DNA from 4 places in the Methylophaga sp. F-2 genome. Region 3 is predicted to be linked to each of the others. Evidence: riboswitches for the same ligand, from Rfam matches in the RefSeq annotation. Region 3 holds a riboswitch; each other region holds the start of a gene.
The links. Region 3 has a riboswitch for cyclic di-GMP ahead of AC13DA_RS07145 (hypothetical protein). Riboswitches for the same ligand answer to the same signal wherever they lie in the genome.
Positions count from the first base shown of each region.

Region 1: it holds a riboswitch for cyclic di-GMP, as region 3 does, so the genes downstream of both, AC13DA_RS08115 (hypothetical protein) here and AC13DA_RS07145 (hypothetical protein) in region 3, are expected to answer to the same signal.
Region 2: it holds a riboswitch for cyclic di-GMP, as region 3 does, so the genes downstream of both, AC13DA_RS00975 (hypothetical protein) here and AC13DA_RS07145 (hypothetical protein) in region 3, are expected to answer to the same signal.
Region 4: it holds a riboswitch for cyclic di-GMP, as region 3 does, so the genes downstream of both, AC13DA_RS12750 (hypothetical protein) here and AC13DA_RS07145 (hypothetical protein) in region 3, are expected to answer to the same signal.

Region 1 is NZ_JBSXOF010000018.1:229,592-233,604, forward strand. Features, by position in the region: gene AC13DA_RS08105 (polysaccharide biosynthesis/export family protein) at 1-77, opposite strand, end outside; gene AC13DA_RS08110 (hypothetical protein) at 207-725, opposite strand; cyclic di-GMP riboswitch class I at 761-839, opposite strand; gene AC13DA_RS08115 (hypothetical protein) at 1,024-1,512, opposite strand; cyclic di-GMP riboswitch class I at 1,550-1,635, opposite strand; gene AC13DA_RS08120 (undecaprenyl-phosphate glucose phosphotransferase) at 1,866-3,275, opposite strand; gene AC13DA_RS08125 (acyltransferase family protein) at 3,452-4,013, shown strand, end outside.
Region 2 is NZ_JBSXOF010000010.1:29,041-33,053, forward strand. Features, by position in the region: gene AC13DA_RS00970 (methyl-accepting chemotaxis protein) at 1-1,115, opposite strand, end outside; cyclic di-GMP riboswitch class I at 1,534-1,618, shown strand; gene AC13DA_RS00975 (hypothetical protein) at 1,636-2,316, shown strand; cyclic di-GMP riboswitch class I at 2,633-2,715, shown strand; gene AC13DA_RS00980 (hypothetical protein) at 2,729-3,223, shown strand; gene AC13DA_RS00985 (hypothetical protein) at 3,552-3,965, opposite strand.
Region 3 is NZ_JBSXOF010000018.1:13,381-17,393, forward strand. Features, by position in the region: gene AC13DA_RS07140 (PA0069 family radical SAM protein) at 1-969, shown strand, start outside; gene AC13DA_RS07145 (hypothetical protein) at 1,062-1,559, opposite strand; cyclic di-GMP riboswitch class I at 1,586-1,668, opposite strand; gene AC13DA_RS07150 (hypothetical protein) at 2,066-2,569, opposite strand; cyclic di-GMP riboswitch class I at 2,597-2,679, opposite strand; gene AC13DA_RS07155 (Gfo/Idh/MocA family protein) at 2,895-3,902, opposite strand.
Region 4 is NZ_JBSXOF010000019.1:721,289-725,301, reverse strand. Features, by position in the region: gene AC13DA_RS12760 (hypothetical protein) at 1-234, shown strand, start outside; gene AC13DA_RS12755 (YqaA family protein) at 287-727, opposite strand; gene AC13DA_RS12750 (hypothetical protein) at 857-1,357, opposite strand; cyclic di-GMP riboswitch class I at 1,392-1,470, opposite strand; gene AC13DA_RS12745 (molybdopterin-containing oxidoreductase family protein) at 1,695-3,818, shown strand; gene AC13DA_RS12740 (cytochrome c/FTR1 family iron permease) at 3,868-4,013, opposite strand, start outside.

The DNA of each region.
Region 1 (4,013 bases), 220 kb from region 3:
TAGCGTTCTGCAGCAAACGTCGTTGAAGAAAATAGAGAAAAAAGTGCAACAAAAAGTACAAGGAAGCGCTTAAGCATGAGGGAAAATCCTTATCTATAATTAACATTCAAAATTGATATTAACACTCTATTTTTCAAAAAAAAAGGGAGCTTTTGCTCCCTTTCAATTTGTAACAGTTAAGTTACTGTTAACTTAAATCTTAGTTCTTATGCAGCAACTGCTGATTTTCTTCTAAGCCCTAAGAAACCTAATAAGGCCGGAGCAAACAAGAATAATGCGGCTGGTACTGGTACAGCAGATACTGATACATCATATTTCAAAATGTTAGATGCAGCATCAATAATATCTAAACCGTAGAAAACGTTCGCAGCTAAAAATGCAGTGAAACTAAAATCACCAGTGATAACAAAGGTTTGTGCACCTGGTAAGTAACTGCCGTTAGGGCCGGTGATTTCTCCGAATTTTACTGTTGCGCCTGTTAAAGCTGTGAATGGATTGAAAGACCATTCAATTTTCACGTTGGTAGCTGTATCAGAGGTAAGATCAAATTGTGAATACCAGTTACCAACCTCACCTACAGTACCACCAGCGAGTACAGTACTGTTGTTATTTACATCAACAGATTGTGTTGCGCCACTTGATCCGATACCAGTAAGAGTCAATGTTGCAGCATTGACACCAACCGAAAACATGAGAGCTACTAAAAATAGCATCGCCTTTTTCATAATAAACTTCCTTATGCATAAGTTGAAAAAACAAGCAATGCAACCCAGCCATCTTTAAATTAAAGATCTGTGGCTTTCCGACCCCGCCTCACGACGAGTTTGGCTTTTGTTAAATTACCATATCCATAAGATATGATAATCACCTATCTGACTTTTTCAGATGAGTGAATGATATGGAGCATTGTCCACCCGTGTCTATTGTACCTTGGTACAATTTTGCTATTGGAATTTAAAATCAATTCGCTAATGGATATAAAAAAGGGAGCCTAAGCTCCCTTTTTTATCAAAAACATTGTTTTTATGCTGCAACAGCTGTTTTTCTACGCAGACCCAAAAAGCCTAATAAAGCAGGGGCAAACAAGAATAATGCAGCTGGAACAGGTACTGCAGATACTGAAACGTCATATTTAACTACGCCTGATGTCGCATCAATGATACTCAGGATGTAGCTAGTACCTGCTGTCAACATAGCTGTGAAGCTGAAGTCTTCAGTAATTGCATATGACACAGTGTCACCCAATGTACCAAAAACTAATGTTGCACCTTTAATTGCAGGGTTAAATGACCATGCGATTACAACAGGTGTATCTGTATCAGTTGTGAGTGAAAATGCTGAACTCCAAGTACTTTTTGAAGAAACAGTACCACTACCTAACACAACAGACCCAGAGGTAACATCAGCACTTTGACTTGCGATAGTTGAACCAGCTTCAGTCAGAGATAACGTCGCTGCGTTAACACTTACTGAAAACAATAAAGCTACGATAAATAGCATCGCTTTTTTCATAATAATTTCCTTATGCATAAGAATTCGAAAAAACAAGCAATGCAACCCAGCCATCTTTAAATGTAGATTTAAAGATCTGTGGCTTTCCGACCCCGCCTCACAGCGAGTTTGGCTTTAATTACACAACATCAAACACGCCGACATTGTGTAAGACCATATTATGATCTTGCTACAAAGCCATCACCGTTGATGTCTATTGTTCTGATTGCTATTAAGATATTTAAGATAACTAGTATTATCTAGTGTATATGCTTTACACCGATACCTTAACAGTATGGATATGATACTGTGTCTCAAGGTAAGTAACAAGTATATTTAGTAAGTAACATTACTAATTAAAACTAAACAGACAATTAGTAGGCGTTTTTACCGACAAACCCTTTGAACAGTGTTAAAAAAATAATCTCAAGATCTAGTAATAGCGACCAGTTCTGAATATATTTGAGATCATAATGCACACGTCCCTGCATTTTATCCAACGTATCTGTTTCCCCTCTAAAACCATTAATTTGTGCTAATCCGGTAATGCCCGGTTTAACTTTATGTCTCAGCATATATCCCTGAATCTGTGCACGATATTGCTCATTATGTGCTACAGCATGTGGCCGTGGACCAACGATGGACATCGACCCACCCAGAGAATTAAAAAATTGTGGAAGCTCGTCAAGAGACGTTCTACGCAGGAAACCACCAAAAGGGGTAATTCGGCTGTCATTCTTCTGAGCTTGTGTGACCTTTTCACCATCTTCCGTGACAGTCATTGTACGGAATTTCCATACTTTAATTTTTTCACCATCCACGCCATAACGTGTCTGTTTGAAAAATACAGGACCTTTAGATGTGAACTTCACCCCAGCTGCAATAATTAACATGGGTATAGCGATAATTGCCAGGATAATAATACTGAGAATAATATCCTCTAATCGTTTCAATATACTGTCGATACCAGCAAAGGGCGTTTCATAAACTGAAATAGCCGTGATGCCCTGATAATCCACCCAACGTGAATTGAGAAGATTGAACGTGAACAAGTCTGGTACTAAGTATACTGATGCCGTGCTATCTGCCAATAGCTCAGTTATATGCCGTATTCTATGCTCGGCTGACATAGCAAGGGTAATGTATACCGTATCCACTTTGCCTGCTTTACAGTCTTCAATCAGCTGGTTGAAGTCACCCACGTTTTTGTTGGTGACGACTAAGTTAGGCTCTGTTTCAACACGTTTTTGTGATCGGTCATCGTAATAACCGACCAATCTGAATCCTGACCAGTCCATTTCATTAAATGCACGCTCCAGGCGTTTACCTAATGTTGTTTCACCAACGATAGCAACGTTTCTGGTATTTACACCACGTGCACGGAGGATTGCCAATGATGTTCTTACAATGGCATGCCAGGAAATTAATTCAATTGGCGTCAATAAAAACCATAAAAAAACAAAGCTATCAAGATAACTACCAGAGTGAATGAAAAAGATATCAATCATTACTAGAATGAAAACACTGGTAAACCATGAAAACATAACTGCCGAGACTTCTTCTCGCAATGCAGTACCTCGCCATGAACGATAGGCATCTTGAGATTCGGCAAAGAAATTAAACAATAAAATAGCGAATAAGAGGCTCCATATGTAAAGGACATCCCATCCCGCCTTAAAAATATCAAATAAGGCCAAAAAGGTAAGCAGGATAATGCCACTATCAATCAGGCGTGATATCGCATTAATTTTTGCATCGTATTGTCTGATCCTGCCTTGAGCCATTTGTTCCTTTCCAATTCCAGATTCTGCTGGCAATAATACAGTAATTACGTCAGAGTATTGATATCAAAATATTGAATCTTTTCTGGCTGGTCACTTGTTGTATCATCTAATTGTTTATCTAAATACTATTAGACGAGTTACATCTTCCATATCATTACAGTATAAAGAACTTATAAATGAGAACAAATCCCAAACTTAAAACATATTATCCGTATTTTGACTATGTAAGATTTATCGCTGCAAGTATCGTAATGTTTTACCATGATGGCCTAATCAATTGGGATCCAAGTGGAAGTATCGCTGTTGATGTTTTCTTTGCTTTGAGTGGTTGGTTGATAGGGGGGATTTTACTGAGAAGTAAAACGGAAGACTTACCTCGATTTTATTTCAATAGAGCAATCAGAATATGGATTCCTTATTTTGCTGCTCTATCACTAATCATTCTTGTTAGTCTATTAAAAGATCCGGTTAATATTAAATGGTTTGAGTTCATCCTATACAAACTCACCTTTGTCTATAATATCTTTGGACCGCCGCAGCTACTCGAATACAAAGATATGATGCCTCTGGATGGAACCGGAAATCATTTTTGGAGTGTCAATGCTGAAGAACAGTTCTATTTATTTGCACCAATTTTACTAGTTCTAATTGGCAAATTTGGTCGCCACCCCATCACTTGGGCACTATTGTCGGTCATTGCTTGGCATCAACATCTTTATGCCCCCATATTTCTTGGTG
Region 2 (4,013 bases), on a different contig from region 3:
GAGGTCCGTGTCGCCAGTGAGCGAACTTCATCAGCCACAACAGCAAAACCACGCCCACTATCACCCGCTCTTGCAGCTTCTATTGCGGCATTTAAGGCGAGTAAGTTTGTTTGTTCAGTGATATCGCTGATCGTTTTAACGATAAATGATATTTGTGCGGTTTCTACACCTAGCTGTTCCAACTCGGTTGATGAATGACTGAATTGTTGTTTCAATTCTTCAAGTTTATCAATGGTTTTAAAAATAATATCTTCACCTGTCGAGGATAACTTTTCTGTCTCCAGTGATATTGTATAGGCTGTGTTAGCGGCCGCTTTTTCTTCCTCGGAACGGCGAACTTTTTCAGTAATGTCAGTGGCAAATTTAATGACTCGATAGGGCTTGCCATTACTATCGAATATAGGGTTATAGGTGGCTTCCAACCAAACAGCAGATTGATATTTATTTATCCGTTTAAAATTGTCTGCAATAAAACGTCCCTCATTCAATTGTTCCCAGAACTTGGCATATTCAGGACTTTTTACATAGTCTGAGTCACAAAAAATTCTATGGTGCTGTCCTTTCACTTCATCAAGCTTATATCCCATAAGGCTCAGAAAATTTTGATTGGCATTGGTGACACGACCTCCCATATCAAACTCTATGATAGCCATTGAACGATCGATTGCAGATAGCAAACTATCATTACTACGAGAATGTTCTACACGTTCGGTCACATCGTTAGCAATCTTAAAAATTTTAACGACACGGCCTTCACCATTTTTTATTGGGAAATAATTGGCTTCCAGCCATATATCATGGCCGTTTTTATGCTTGCGTAATACTTCCCCTGAAAAATACTCACCGTTCTTTAGATGCTTCCAAAAATCTTTATATCGGGAAGATTCAACTTCGGATTTATCGCATAACAGTTGATGATGCTGTCCTATCAGTTCAGAAGAGGAATAACCTGTTACCCGAGAAAAATTGTCGTTTACTGCAGTGATGATACCTTCAGGTGTGAACTCAATAATGGCGAGTGATGACTGCATTGCGGTGAAAATCTCCAGCAAGGGAGTGAGTTCGTTTTTTAATACCGCATTCTCGGTGATTAACTGCTTTGTTTTACCAAACATGTCTTTTTTTCGCCTCTTTGCAAATAGTGTGCAATTTAATTGTATGCATCTTATATCGGCAGTGAAAAGTAAAAGTTAACTGCTTTTATACGAAAGCATGATGTCTATCACGTTACTGGTAAGTTAATGATCTTAATGGGGGGTACTGACTTTTGCATTTCAAACACGGTGGGTGGATATGGGTAAATTGTGTTCTTCCGAGTGAGGATTAAGTTATTTTTCACTTATGCTGAAAACGTATCGAATTTTCCTCTATAAGCATTGTGTTGAGGAAAAATGGAATGTCTTTTTTTAATAAATTAGTACCAAAGTACAATGTAATTTTTAATTAATTAAGGCGAGTTAATAGTGCGCAACTGATTGTTGGTGGTTACCTGTTGCGAAATTAAATAGTTATATTATTATTTCATCGTGTTCAACACATTAACGCCAAACCTGATGTGAGTCAGGGACGGAAAGCCTACAGCTGTATATTGAAGTCTTGACAGGGCTGGGTTGCAAAATTATTGGGATATGGGACATGTATAAAAAATTTTTTGCAACAACCCTTGCTCTGTCAGCATCGATGTTAACGATATCGGCTCATGCTGCAAATATTGGCTGGACAGACTGGACAAAAACAAGTCAAAAAACTGCATCTGGAACCATGGCGTTTGGTAGTGACAATGTCAGTGTTGGTTTTAGCTCAAGTTCTGATGCTTATTTCATAGAATCGGGAGCGACAGATAATTGGTGGGGTAATGCCTACACCAAGGGGACGGTTAGCAATCTTCCATCATCACGTGAAATTATCGGTTTGAGTACCGATGGTACAGTAGAAATAAAATTTTCAGAAACAGTGCTGAATCCTTACATTGCCCTTGTCAGCTGGAACGCAAATAATGTTGATTTTGGTGATACAAAAATTAAATTTGATAGTACTGGTTTAGGGAAGTACGGTTCGGGATCACCCACCCTGTATTCTGACGGTACTGGATTTACTACCTCTAATTTTGCCGAGCTACATGGAGTGATTATTCTTGAAGGGTTATTTGACTCGTTCAGTTTTACTCATACAAGTGAAGGCTGGCATGGCTTCACCGTAGGTGCCGCAGGCATCGCGCCTGTGTCGGAAGTGCCTATTCCAGCGGCTGCATTTATGTTTGCTCCGGCTTTGCTTGGTTTTATGGGACTTCGCCGTAAAGCCAAACAAGCTGCATAATCAATCAATATATACTGGCTTTTTTGTCCCTGATTGTCCGGCCATGACAAGCTGGTTATCGAACATATCTTGCCTAACTCCACATAGTCTTACTTAATCTGAACTTAATTAGAGATATGTTGACGTGAGTTAATATTCTCTTTGAACATTTTTTTGACTCAATTTTTACTATGAATTTAAAGTCAATTTTTAAAAAAATCATACTTAAGGATGATTTTTTTTCTAATTCAATTTAAGTAACCTGTTAACAACAGAATATAAGTGTTCATCTGTTACTCGCCATAGCAAGTTAACTTTAATTTATTAATTTTGTTCAACATATTATCGCCAAACCTGATGTGAGTCAGGGACGGAAAACCTACAGCTGTGCATTAGTGGCATCAGGGCTGGGCTGCATGAAATGGAGATTTTTATGAAAAAAATAGTGTGGATGCTATTAAGCCTGGGTTTATTGACGTTATCTCTGACAGCTTCTGCTGCGACTGTTGTTAAAGCTAATTTTGATGCAGGATGGCCGACTTATGACGGTGGTGAATTTACGTTTTCTGGGAATTTTGTGGGAGAAGATCTGAATAACGACGGCGTATTGTCTTTCGGAGAGTTTTCCGTATTTAACTGGAGCTCTGCTTATAACTCATACACATTATCTGACCTGTTTGATACTGGCGATATTGTCATTAGCACACAAACTTGGTTGGCTAATGGCATAAGCTGGGTTGGAGCAGACGATTTAGCTTACATAACTTGGGATGACAGAGGACAATCGATAAATACTAACATCCTGGGTGAAGTTCGCTTTACTTCTTTCGAAGTTTCTGCGGTTCCTTTACCACCAGCTGTCTTGCTGTTTGCACCTGCACTACTGGGTTTTATGGGCTTACGCCGTAAAGCAAAACTAGCTGTCTAATTAATTTCAGTATTTCAAACGTTTAAAGCCGTCATAGAGTGACGGCTTTTTTGTCTGTTTAAAATCACGTTGAGCTAAAACACATAATCCAGACTAATTTGACCAGTGGCGTATCGCGTTTTAGTGATGATGACTCAGAAACAATATTGAGTTTTAGGCTTCAGGCTTATCGCTGTTATAATGCCTGCCCAATGTCCCCGTAGCTCAGCAGGATAGAGCGTCCCCCTCCTAAATCCTCCAGAGCAATATCGATGTTGCCTTCTACCGCAAGGCAATCCCATGATTTTATTGAGTTTGTGACATTAGCGCCGGTTAACTTCCGGCTTATTCAAACTGATTTTTGGAACTCAATGACAAAGTTCTCACCATCAAACTCTATAATCTGTCCCATCACTTCTGGTCGAACAAAGAAATCTTTTTTGATCTTGCTGCCATCGATACCGCTTTCAACCTTCTTTATTTCGTCACCGTTTTTCGGAACAGCAATAATCAATTTGATAGGTTGAGTATCTCGAAAGGCTTTGACGAGCTTTTCCGCCAATTCACTATTACCGTTTCCTGACCATCTCGATAAGTAATCTGTGTATACCCACTTTCCATTTCGTTCGGGCATCTTCAGACGATGCTGCCAGCAGCTTATGACGAGCTCACCTTCAGGTGTTTCGGCACAGACAGACCAATTTACATTTTTCAGTTTTGCTTTGTAACGGCGAAATGCCTGTTCATAACCAAGAGCCCCCATTTACTTTCTCGCCTCCAAGTGCATTTGTTCCAACATAGTGGGTATGAG
Region 3 (4,013 bases):
GATGGCTGGTTTCATGATGGACCAGCCAACAACTTAACAGAAGTGAGTGTAGAATCCCCTCGTAGTATTATTAGTAGAAACCAATCACCTGACCTTCCCTTTCAGCAATCAATTAATCCATATCGTGGCTGCGAGCATGGCTGTATTTACTGCTACGCCCGTCCTTCACATGCTTATCTGGGACTCTCACCAGGGATCGATTTTGAAACAAAGTTAACCATCAAACCCAATGCCGCAAAATTACTGCGAGATGAGTTGATGGCAAAAAACTATCGCTGTTCAACATTATCATTAGGCGCCAACACCGATCCCTATCAACCCATCGAACGCCACTACAACCTTACTCGGGAACTACTTCAGGTGATGATTGAGTTCAGTCATCCAGTTAATATTGTGACTAAATCTTCATTGATAGAACGTGATGTTGATTTACTCAAACAGCTCGCTGAGAAGCAATTGGTAAATGTTCATCTATCCATTACAACACTGGATAAAACACTTGCCAGGAAACTCGAACCTCGCGCCAGCAGTCCACAACGTCGACTGCAAACAGTTGAGACATTGAAGGCAAATGGAATTCCTGTATCTGTGCTTATTGCCCCAGTCATTCCTGTTCTGACTGATACAGAACTAGAAAATATTATTGATGCTTCGGCACAAGCAGGGGCTGAAAATATAGACTATATTTTCGTTAGATTACCAAGAGAGGTCAGCCCCCTCTTTAATGATTGGCTACATACTCATTATCCTGACAAGGCAGAGCATGTCATAAATCGTATTAAAGACTCCAGAAATGGCAAAACAAATGATCCAAGGTTTGGTTACAGGCTTGAAGGTCAGGGGCTATATGCAGAAATGATCAAAAAACGATTCGAAGTTGCGGTCAAGAAATACCCATTAAACAAGTCTCCAGCGGTTCTGAGAACCGACTTATTTCATAAACCAACAAAGCAAATGAGCTTGTTTTAAAAAGAAAATATTTAGTAGCCATAAAAAAGGGGAACCGAAGTTCCCCTTTCAATCTAACTAACAATTGTTAACTTGATTTTTTACTTCAAGTTTTATGCAGCTACTGCTGTTTTTCTACGCAGACCCAAGAAACCTAATAGGGCTGGTGCGAATAAAAACAATGCAGCAGGTACTGGTACAGCTGACACAGAAACATCATATTTAAATACATTTCTAGTTGCATCAATGATGTCAACCCATGCTGTGTACCCTTGGTAAATCATTGCTGTAAAACTAAAGTCACCGGTAATGTTAAACAACTGAATACCATCAACACCGTTGTTAAATCTTAATGTGGCCCCTGCTAATGAACTAGTAGGATTAAACGACCACTCAACTTTAACAGCTGTATCAGCGTCTGTACTAACATCAAACTGTGAGAACCATGTACCAGGTCCTTCACTTACTGTGCCACCACCTAAAACTACACTACCGTTTGATACATCGACATCCTGGTCAAAAGAAGAACCAGCAGTAGACATAGACAACGTAGCGGCATTAACACTGACCGAAAACAAAAGAGCTACAACAAATAGCATCGCTTTTTTCATAATAAATTCCTATTTAATATATGAAGCAATGCAACCCAGCCATCTCCAATCAAACCAGAGACCCGTGGCTTTCCGACCCCGCCTCACGACGAGTTTGGCTTTAAAAAATCACATTATTAAGACTTTTAATGATGTGTTCGTCTGAACCATTTCAGACGAGTCGATAGTACAAATCACAGTAGGAGACTACCAGCTCTATTAGTTAAATCTGGGACGTAACTCACAGCATTTGTCTGATCGCGTGAACATTATCACAATAAAACTGTGAACTGGTTGTGAATTTTAAGTCTGTCCAATTTAGTTGATATTTTTTACCGCTAAAGCCAGCGAACGAAAACATAGTAGTAACTGTGAATTCCAGATGAAAGTTCTACAAACTCATTCGTCTTGATTCAAATCGCTTACACAATAAAAAAGCCGTAGTATCAACCACGGCTTTTTGCTGACATTCGACATCTAAATTAGATATCGAAATGTCTTCCATCAGATGGTTCAGACCTTCCACACTAAAGTGCGCTTTTTCTACGAAGGCCAATAAAGCCTAATAAGGCCGGTGCTAGAAGAAAAAATGCAGCAGGAACAGGCACTTCAGAAACGGACTGAAGTGAGACATCATATTTGAATACATTTCTATTGCCGTTGAGTAGGTCAATAGAGGCAACTGTTCCAGCATAGAGTAAACCTGTGAACCTGAAATCGCCTGAAATATCAAATATTTGGACAGGGTCAACACCATTATCAAACGAGAGAGTAGCTTGAGTGAGTGCCGCTACTGGGTTAAATGACCACTCAATAACGGTAGATGTATCATCCGTTGTAGTAACGTCGTAGGTAGAACTCCATGGTTCGTCACCACTAGTAACTGTACCACTACCCAATACCGTGGTTCCCGTATCTACAGACGTTGTCTGAGTGGCATTAGTTGAGCCTGTAGGCTGAATAGTTAGTGTAGCTGCGTTAATTGATGTTGTAGCAAATAAAGCTATTGTGAATAGCATCGCTTGTTTCATATCTGGTACTCCTTGATTGTTACAAAGCAATGCAGCTCAGCCATCTTTGTAAAGATTAAAGATCTGTAACTTTCCGTCCTTGCCTCACGACAAGTTTGGCTATAACAACCCATCACGAATGTGTTGAGTCGAGATAACTGTTGAATTGATTGTACGAAAGTACATAGACAACAAGTTATATATAACAACAAACATTGTTGTTAATTTACCCTACCATTAATTAGGCCTTAATTAAAAGTGCATGTACAAATGTTCGTTTATGTTTGAAAATTTTTACTATTCAACTAAATGGTGCTGTGAGGGATTTGCAATTTACTTCATAGACTCAATCAATGTAGATTTTTTTTGACTGTCGAACGGAGGCAATGGCAGCACAAATTGCGGCACAATTATATCTGGCATCAGCTAATGACAGTTTGGGGGCTTTCCCTTCTAAGATGCAACCAGAGAAGTGTTCTATTTCCAGGTTAAAATGATTAGCCTTTGGTATTAATACGGTTTGTTCTTCTTCATCATTCCACCAGCTAATCGTGGCTTCTTCAGTTTCAGGTTGCCAAACGGTGTGACATTTAATGCCACCCTTGGTACCAATAATTTCATATTCACTTCGTCTGGCATGTTCAAAGCTCATTTCAAAGTGAGCAAACTTACCATCATCAAAATCAAACACCCCGCTTAAGCTAACATCAGCACCACTGTCATTAAGCTTAGCCATTGCCATGGCAGCGACAGGCTCATTATCAAACCACAATCTTGCCGTATGAATGGCATAAGGACCAATATCCCACATAGCACCGCCACCATCATTGATATCACGATCAATACGATACATTCGCGCTGGTTTCATCGGGAATGCAAACGCCGTTTTTACCGTACGCACGTCACCGACCTTGCCGTCATTAATTAACTGTCTTACATACTCATGCTGAGGATGGAAGATATACATAAAGCCTTCCATGACTGTTACATTATTTGCTTTTGCAGCGGCTTCAATGGCGTCAATATCGGCTACTGTCAGCGCCATCGGTTTTTCGATCAACACATGTTTACCATGATTGATGGCTTTGAGTGCCCACTCGGCATGTTCTTCATTCGACATCGGTAGATAGATGGCATCAATATTTGGATGAGAAAGTAATGCTTCCGGATCATCCAGCGTTTCTACCGACGTTTGTTGTGGTGCCAGTTTTTGCAACACTTCTGCCGCCGCCCCAGGACGACGACTGGCAATAGCTACCAGCTCCGCATTAGCTGCTTCAACAATAGCGGGCAGTAGTTTTTCGTTAACACGAGCAGCACCTAAAATTCCCCAGCGTAATTGTTTTTCAGCCATGTGTTTATATCCCTTTAATTCAATTTAGTGATCACCATGATATCGACTCGACAGCACAATTCCAAACTCATAAAACCGCATGTTTCATAGTGTTTTTATCTGTCAGCGATT
Region 4 (4,013 bases), on a different contig from region 3:
GCTGACAGTCACATTCAAACATGGCAGTTAACGAAACTGATTAAAGATGAAAGCGCTGTTAATGCCAGCTTTAAAATGCGTGATGATTATCAGACAACAGATTATGCCGATATTGGTGATAGTGAATCCGATCCATTTATTGCGAAGATGATTAACCAGGGGTATATCGACCATGGTCCATCCGGTTTTTATAATAGTGAAGGTGAGGATATCGGTCATCCACATCATCATTGAATAAAAGTGTAACCCAGTTAAAACCCTGTTTCAGTCTCTGAAACGGGGTTTTTTAATTTAGTGACAGTGCTACCTGACTGATGACAATATAGCGAATCAACTTACCTGCTGTGACTAACACGACAAACCAGCCTAGATGTATTTTTATGAGACCTGCCATAACAGTTAATGGATCACCAATGATGGGCAACCAGGCAAAACACAGGGAAATAAGGCCATATTTCTTAAACCGGTTTTCCGCTTTTCTAATATCGCTTTCTGATATCCGTAACCATTTTTTTATGACTGCAGAACTGGCCCAATAACCTAAAGCATAATTCAGCATTGAGCCAAGCACATTTGCCACGGTGGCTGTGGTGATGAGCAAACTCGGTGATAGTCCTTTGATTAATAGTGTGCTCAGAACCAATTCAGAGCTAAGTGGCAGTAGTGTTGCAGATAAAAAGGCTGAGATAAAGAGACCGGGATAACCCAAGCTAACAAAATAATCCATTCAGGCGGTTACTCGATGGCGTGATGGTGGAGAAGTCAAACTGATACTCTCCTAGGAAATATTGAATCATACATAAAAAAAGGGAGCCGAAGCTCCCCAATATTGAACGGTGATTTTCTAAAGATGGGTTTAGGCTGCAATCGCTTTTTTACGAAAGCCTAAGAAACCTAATAAAACTGGTGCGAATAAGAAAAGTGCTGCAGGAACAGGTACTGCTGAAACTGATAGGCTGTAATTTAAAGCTTTACCCGTTGCGTCATAGATATCCAACACATATGTCAGACCTGCAGTTAATATCGCTGTGAAACTGAAATCACCAGTAATGTTGAAATTTTGAATAGCACCACCTAAAACACCAAATGCAATAGTTGCATTATCAAGATTAGACTCTGGATTAAATGACCATTCAATAACTACTGGTGTTGCGTCATTAGTAAATAAACTGAACGAAGATTCCCATGCGCCATTACCTGTAGTCCCACTTGCTAATACTGTACTACCACTAGCAAGATCAATTTCCTGACTAGCATTGTTGGTGAAAGCTGAGTCACCTTTTGTTAAGTTAAGTGTTGCTGCATTAGCCGCAACAGAGAAAAATAGTGCTATGACAAATAGCATCGCTTTTTTCATAAAAATTCCCTTATGTTTAGAGTGAAAAAACAAGCAATGCAACCCAGCCATCTTCACTTGGAAGACCTGTAGCTTTCCGACCCCGCCTCACGACGAGTTTGGCTTTGATTAAAAGGATGAAAGTGATAAACCACTCAATTGCTCAAGTGGTTAATTATTCATCCGCGGCTAAGTGTATAGAGGCTCTATTACAAGAAAATGTCAGAGTGAGTAATTGATTTAAATAAAATTTCTATCAATTATCTTGAGTAAATTAACGGGCATATTTCCCGTTTTAAACTGGTGTATAGTCTGAAAATAATAATAAAAAAATACATATCAGAGAGGAGAGAGCAATATGGCAAGCGTACTAAAAACGACGCATCATGGAGGCTGTCCACATGATTGTCCGGATACCTGTTCGATGGTCTATGAGGTGGAAAACGGTCAATTAACTTCAGTCAAAGGCAATAAAGAACATCCGATGACGCGTGGCGGCTTATGCGTCAAACTCAAAGACTATGAAAAGCGTCACTACCATCCGGATCGTCTGTTGTATCCGATGCGACGAACAGGACCTAAGGGCAGTGGACAGTTTGAGCGAATTAGCTGGGATGAGGCTTTAGATGAAATCACTAGCCGCTGGAAAGCGATTATTGCAGAGCAAGGTCCGCATGCCATTTTGCCTTATAGCTATTTAGGGAATCAGGGCTTAGTTCATGGCTTAAACGGGGGCGATGCTTTCTTTAACAAAATGGGGGCGACCGTCTGTGAGCGTACGTTTTGTGGCGAAGGTTCTTGTACCGCTTGGTTATTGACCGTAGGGCCGACGGCAGGTGTCGATCCCGAGAGTTTTATTCATTCTAAATACATCGTTATCTGGGGCTGTAACTCGGTTAGCACCAATATTCACCATTGGCATATCGTGAAAGATGCACAGAAAAATGGTGCCAAAGTGGTGGTGATTGATCCGTATAAATCCAAAACAGCTAAAGAGGCTGACTGGCATATCGCACCAAAACCCGGTACCGATGGTGCATTAGCGATGGCGATGATGCATGTCATCATTGAAGAAGGTTTACAGGATCAGGACTACATCGACAACTACACCGTTGGCTTTGATGCCTTGGCAGATAGAGCCAAGACCAGAACACCCGAATGGGCTGCCACTATCACAGGCATAGCTGCGGATGATATCCGTCAATTTGCCCGTGAGTTTGCCACTAGCCAACCTGCGGCAATTCGCCTTGGGGTAGCAGTTGAACGTAACTACGGTGGTGGTCAGGCCATCCGTGCTATTACTTGTTTGCCAGCTTTAACCGGTGCATGGCGGCATGTTGGCGGTGGTGCTTTGCAGTTCCCGGTATGGGAGCATCCTTATAAATTTGATGTCATCTCGCGTCCAGATCTGATTCCGGAAGGCACGCCAGTGGTGAATGCAATACAACTTGGTCGAGCACTAACGGGTGAGTTGGGGCTTGATACACCGATTAAATCTATGATGTGCTGGAATGCGAATCCTGTCACGCAAGCAGCAGAAACTGACAAGATTGTTCAAGGTTTGATGCGGGAAGATCTGTTTCTGGTGTCGGCTGAACATTTCCTTTCTGATACGGCTTCTTATGCTGATATCGTGCTGCCTGCTTCTATGGGGGCTGAGATGGAAGATATGGTGCTGTCATGGGGGCACTTATATCTGACCTATAACGAAAAATGTGTTGATTCGCCGGGCGAAGCTATTCCCAATAATGAGATATTCAGACGTCTGGCAGCCAGAATGGGCTACCAAGAAGAAAACTTTAGCTGGTCAGATAGCGAGTGTCTGGAGAACTATGTTGACTGGGAATCACCGGCTTGTGATGGTATCGATTTAGCTTATTTACGCGAACATGGTTTTGCCAAATTAAAGGTAGGTACCAAAGATGATCGTGCTCCTCACCGCAATGGAAATTTCCCCACGCCCAGTGGTAAATGCGAGCTGGAAATAAAAGGAGCCACAAATTTTGTTGCTGGACCTTTCAGGCAAATGTATGACGGTTTCCAGCCAGGCGAACCTTTAGACAGCTTACCTGATTATGTCCCATCAAGAGAGACGCATGAGAGCAATCCTGCGTTGGCTGAAAAGTATCCTTTAAATATCATTTCACCTAAAAGTCATGGCTTTCTGAACTCTTGTTACGCCAATATGGAGAACAAGATAAAAGGCCAGGGCGAACAGTTTGTGATGATAAGTCCTGTGGATGCAGATATGAGAAATATCCAGAGTGGTGATGTGGTGTCTGTCTTTAACGATAGAGGTAAATTTGAGGCATTGGCACAAATTACCGATGATGTCAGCCCAGGTATTGTGGTGGCCACATTAGGCTATTGGCGACAGTTAAATAAAGGTACAGTTAACTGTGTGAGTTCGGCAGAGTTTGTTGATATGGGGCATGCGCCGACGTTTACAGATAACCTGGTTCAAGTGGCTTTAAATGCTTAACTTTTACATGGAAAAAAGCCCGCATTAGCGGGCTTTTTTGTGTTGAATGTTAGGCTGTTTGTCTGTTGCCGAAAGGCCTGATGCCTATCAATATCAATACGGATAGAATCAGAATAGCCGATTGCGCTGCCAATCCTTCCCATGTGGAATAAACACCAATCCACGATAAGGTAAAGTCAATTGGGAAAGACGATA